2 regions of the Colwellia sp. BRX10-1 genome follow, and region 1 is predicted to be linked to the other one. Evidence: riboswitches for the same ligand, from Rfam matches in the RefSeq annotation. Region 1 holds a riboswitch; the other holds the start of a gene.
The links. Region 1 has a riboswitch for thiamine pyrophosphate ahead of H4J75_RS04470 (TonB-dependent receptor). Riboswitches for the same ligand answer to the same signal wherever they lie in the genome.

Region 2: linked by a shared signal. The riboswitch ahead of thiC (phosphomethylpyrimidine synthase ThiC) and the one ahead of H4J75_RS04470 (TonB-dependent receptor) in region 1 are both predicted to bind thiamine pyrophosphate.

What each region holds. Positions count from the first base shown of each region.
Region 1 is NZ_JACGWC010000003.1:125,904-128,115, reverse strand. Features, by position in the region: gene H4J75_RS04470 (TonB-dependent receptor) at 1-1,211, opposite strand, end outside; TPP riboswitch at 1,302-1,420, opposite strand; gene H4J75_RS04465 (single-stranded DNA-binding protein) at 1,540-2,190, shown strand.
Region 2 is NZ_JACGWC010000002.1:190,764-192,975, reverse strand. Features, by position in the region: gene thiC (phosphomethylpyrimidine synthase ThiC) at 1-1,095, opposite strand, end outside; TPP riboswitch at 1,201-1,322, opposite strand; gene H4J75_RS03305 (M1 family metallopeptidase) at 1,497-2,212, shown strand, end outside.

The DNA of each region.
Region 1 (2,212 bases):
GTGAAAATTGCATAATTATTAGCTGAGTATGTAGAGTCGAGTACTTCGTCTTCCCAACCATTATAAAAAGAGTCAAGGTCGTTATCTTCATTCATTTTGCTAATGTAAGTACCCACTAGCCAAGCAGTTGTATTGTCAAAAATTCTTGATGCGTCATTTGATGATAAGCGAAACTCTTGTGACCAAACATCTCTATCGGCGCGTTTATCCCACAGGTAACTGTATTCACATGGCGCACCATCACAACTTTTACTTGCCCAATAATCTGCGTTTGCCCAATCACCATCATAAGCGTGCTGATGTTCTGTCGTGGTATAGCTACTTATCGCTTCGAATTTTGCGAATGACAAACCTTCAAAACTAAATTTTAGTGCCCCGCCATGCGATTTTTGATTATCAACACCTGGGTTGTCCGTGATCGTATTAAAGCCGTTGTTATCTAATGTCCAAGGATCGAAACTATTATCGTTATCCGCAAATATATAAGTAAAATCAACACTTAAATCTTCTGTTGCCGTATATTGCAATTTGAACTTTCCAGAAAACTCGTCAATGCCATTAGTATCATCTCTATTTAGATAAAGATTGTCGCGATAACCGTTTTGTTGATGTTGCTCTAATGATATGCGGTAATTTAAGTCTTCAGTGACAGCACCAGAGCTATAACCGGCAACATTAATTAAGTCGTCATTGCCTAACGTTACTTTAAAACCATGCTCGGGTAATTCTGTTGCGTCTTTTGATTTTATGTAAATTAAACCCGCGAGTGCATTGGCACCAAAACGTGTACCTTGTGGACCTCTTAAGACTTCAACTTGTTGAATATCGTACATAGAAGCTGCCATGCCCAAGCCTGACAAATCGATATCGTCGACAATGAAACCCACTGATGAGTTTGGCGCACCGCGGTATTCAGAGCGTTCACCGACGCCTCTAATTTGTAAATATTTCGGACGAGATGTTCCACCAGAGAAATTTAAGTTGGCGACACCATTAATAACTTCTTCAAAATGTTGAATGCCCTGCTCAGCTATTTTTTGTTGGTCGATGATTGCAATACTAGTAGGGGCTTGCGCTAAAGATTGCTTATTAAAACTGGAAGTGACGGTTATACGCTCAATATCAGTTGATTCATTTGCCTGCGTGACGCTAGCAAAAGTCAATAAAGTCGTAGTTACCGCAATTGAAATAGGAGATTTTATAAAATTCATACTGGGCTCTTTTTATGGCATGCAAGCAAAAAAGAGCAATAAGGAAAATACACCGTAAGTAAGCACTTACACAAAGTGTTTACGATAAGTATTCAACATATTAACCATTCCTACGCCGGCATTATCCGTTTCAGGTATTAAGGGTAAAAATTCTCAGCAATACAAAAGCCTATTAACAACAGCTTTTTATTGCACCCCTTGGTTTGTTCGGCATACTAACAATTTTATCATCAAAGTACAGAAAAATTATGGTTATTTAATGTCATGTATTTGCTTAATCTGATGATTTTCAGTAAATTAGCACTATAGTTTTTTTTATTAAATTGCCATGACAAATCATCTAAGCCAAAATCATTTATGTTCAGTAACCTTATTAGGAAATTTAGTTGCTAAGCCTGATATTCGTTATCAAGCAAACCCGGTCCTTGCTGTAGCTGAGTTAGTATTAGCGACCCATAGCAGATGGTTTGACAAAACGAGCCAACAGTTTAAAGAATGGACGAGTTATCATACGGTTAAAGTTATTGGTGATATTGTTGATCGTTCACTTATTCACTCGCAAAAGGGTGATGTTATTTTAGTGCAAGGCTATTTACTTAATAGTAAAAAAGCTAACCGTGAAATATTACACGCCACTTATGCACAAACATTTGCAAAGGGTTACGCCCAATCAATAAACCAAGTGCATATGAGTGGTGAAATAAGCAGCGATATTAATTTAGTACTAACCGAGAATAATAAAGAATTAGTCGCGCTTAACTTAACCGTTAATAATTTAGTGTATTCGCCTATAACACAGCAAACCCAAAATATTTCTATCGAACGTTCGGTACATATCTGGGGAAAACAAGCACATTATATTAAAGATAAGGCCGAGCTAGGCGACCAATTAGTTGTCGACGGAAGATTAAGCTATCTCAATGATAGTAAAAAATCACAATTTATTGATTCACACCAAGTCATTTTATTGAAACATTAAAATGGATTACCTATAATTTTAT
Region 2 (2,212 bases), on a different contig from region 1:
GCACCACTTCGCCATAATTGAACCACCACGTGAGACAATACCGGTGACACGCTTAGCGGTCATTGGAACATAGCGTAATAATACACCGGCATGAATGGTAAAATAATCAACACCTTGCTCGGCTTGTTCGATAAGGGTATCGCGGAAAATTTCCCAGGTTAAATCTTCCGCCACGCCATTTACTTTTTCTAGCGCTTGATAGATAGGCACCGTACCAATGGGCACTGGCGAGTTGCGCATGATCCATTCGCGGGTTTCATGAATATTACGACCCGTTGATAAATCCATTACCGTGTCTGCGCCCCACTTGGTCGACCAAACCAGTTTTTCTACTTCTTCTTCAATGGAAGAGGTCACCGCCGAATTACCAATATTGGCATTTACTTTAATTAAAAAGTTACGACCAATAATCATCGGCTCACATTCTGGGTGGTTAATGTTTACCGGAATAATTGCTCGGCCACGCGCGACTTCATCACGGACAAACTCTGCGGTAATTTGCGCTGGAATACTGGCGCCAAATGACTGACCTTTATGTTGTAGTAGTAAGGTTTTATCTTTGACCTCTTCACGTTTTAAATTTTCACGAATGGCAATATATTCCATTTCAGGGGTAATGATCCCTTGGCGAGCATAGTGCATTTGGGTAACGTTTTGACCTTTTTTAGCGACACGCATTTTAGGTAAGTGTTCAAAGCGTATTGCGTCAACACCATCGTCAGCTAAACGTTGTTGAGCATAAGTAGAGCTATTTGATGTTAAGAGCTCAACATCACCACGACTATCAATCCAACTTTCACGCAGGCGAGGAATACCTTTGTGTACGTCTATCTCGACACTTTCATCGGTATAAAAACCTGAGGTATCGTAGACGCAAAGAGGTTCATTTTTTTCGTAGGTTGGCTTATCTTTATTACCCGCTAATAAAGTATCAGACAAGGTGATTTCGCGCATACCTACCTTGATATCGTGAATTTTACCTTGCACATAAACTTTTTTAGAATTTGGGAATGATTGATCAGAAACGTTTTTTAAGAATGTTTCAGCTTGTTCGCGACGTTCTCTGCGAGTGAGTTTGTTAGCTGGTTTGGTCATTTTTTTGCCTTTTAATAATATGCATTTCGTTATAAATGCACGAATAAAAAAGACGAAGTGTAGAGTGAGGAAAAAATAAAAAAGTGACGAATTAATCCCTTAACTCTTTTATTTTACCTTGTTCCCTTACGCAGATATTAATCTGATCAGGTTCTACGGATCCCGCTTTCGCGATCTCAGCTTTGAATATTTCTTTAGAAATAATCTCAGCACTCCGACAAGTAATTGTGGTGATTCTATCGTATTAGTTTCAAAATACGCAATCATAATGTTGTATTTGGTTATAATTAATTTTTAGATAACGATGTGAGTCGTTGACAGATCTTACCCTTTTTAGGGTTCACAATTTATATTACACAATGCTAGTATATTGTATACGAGAGAGTGTTAGGACAATAACAATGATAAAAAAACGGATAACGACTTCACTTGCTGGCTTAGTTTGCGCTATGGTTTTTGCTGGGCATGTTAGCGCGAGTAATTGGCAACAAGAAAGTGGCAAAGTAACGCACCAAGAAAAATTACGGGGTACTATTACACCAGAAAGAAAGTGGTGGGATTTAATTCATTATCATCTTAATGTAAAAGTTGACCCTGAAACTAAGCTTTTTTCAGGTGAAAACACCATGACTTATAAGGTGTTAGCTAAAGGTGAACGTTTACAAATAGAACTACAGGCGCCAATGAAGCTTGAGAAAGTACACCAAAATGGTAAAGCGCTTGAAGTAGAGCAAGATGGCTATTCTTATTTTATTACCCCAGCCAGTAAGCAAGAAATAGGCTCGGAGCAGAAGATAACTATGTACTTCTCTGGACAGCCCGTTACCGCAAAAAACGCCCCATGGGATGGCGGTATTACTTGGAAGAAAGACAGTAATGGCCTCGACTTTATTGCCACTTCAAATCAAGGCATTGGCTCTAGTATTTGGTGGCCAAATAAAGATCATCCTGCCGACGAGCCCAACAATGGTGTGTTAATCAGCGTTGAAGTGCCAGAACATTTAATGGATGTGTCTAATGGTCGATTAATTAAAGTTGAACACAATAAAATTGATAAAACAAAAATTTATCATTGGCAAGTTGTGAATCCTATTAATAATTATGGGGTCAATATTAA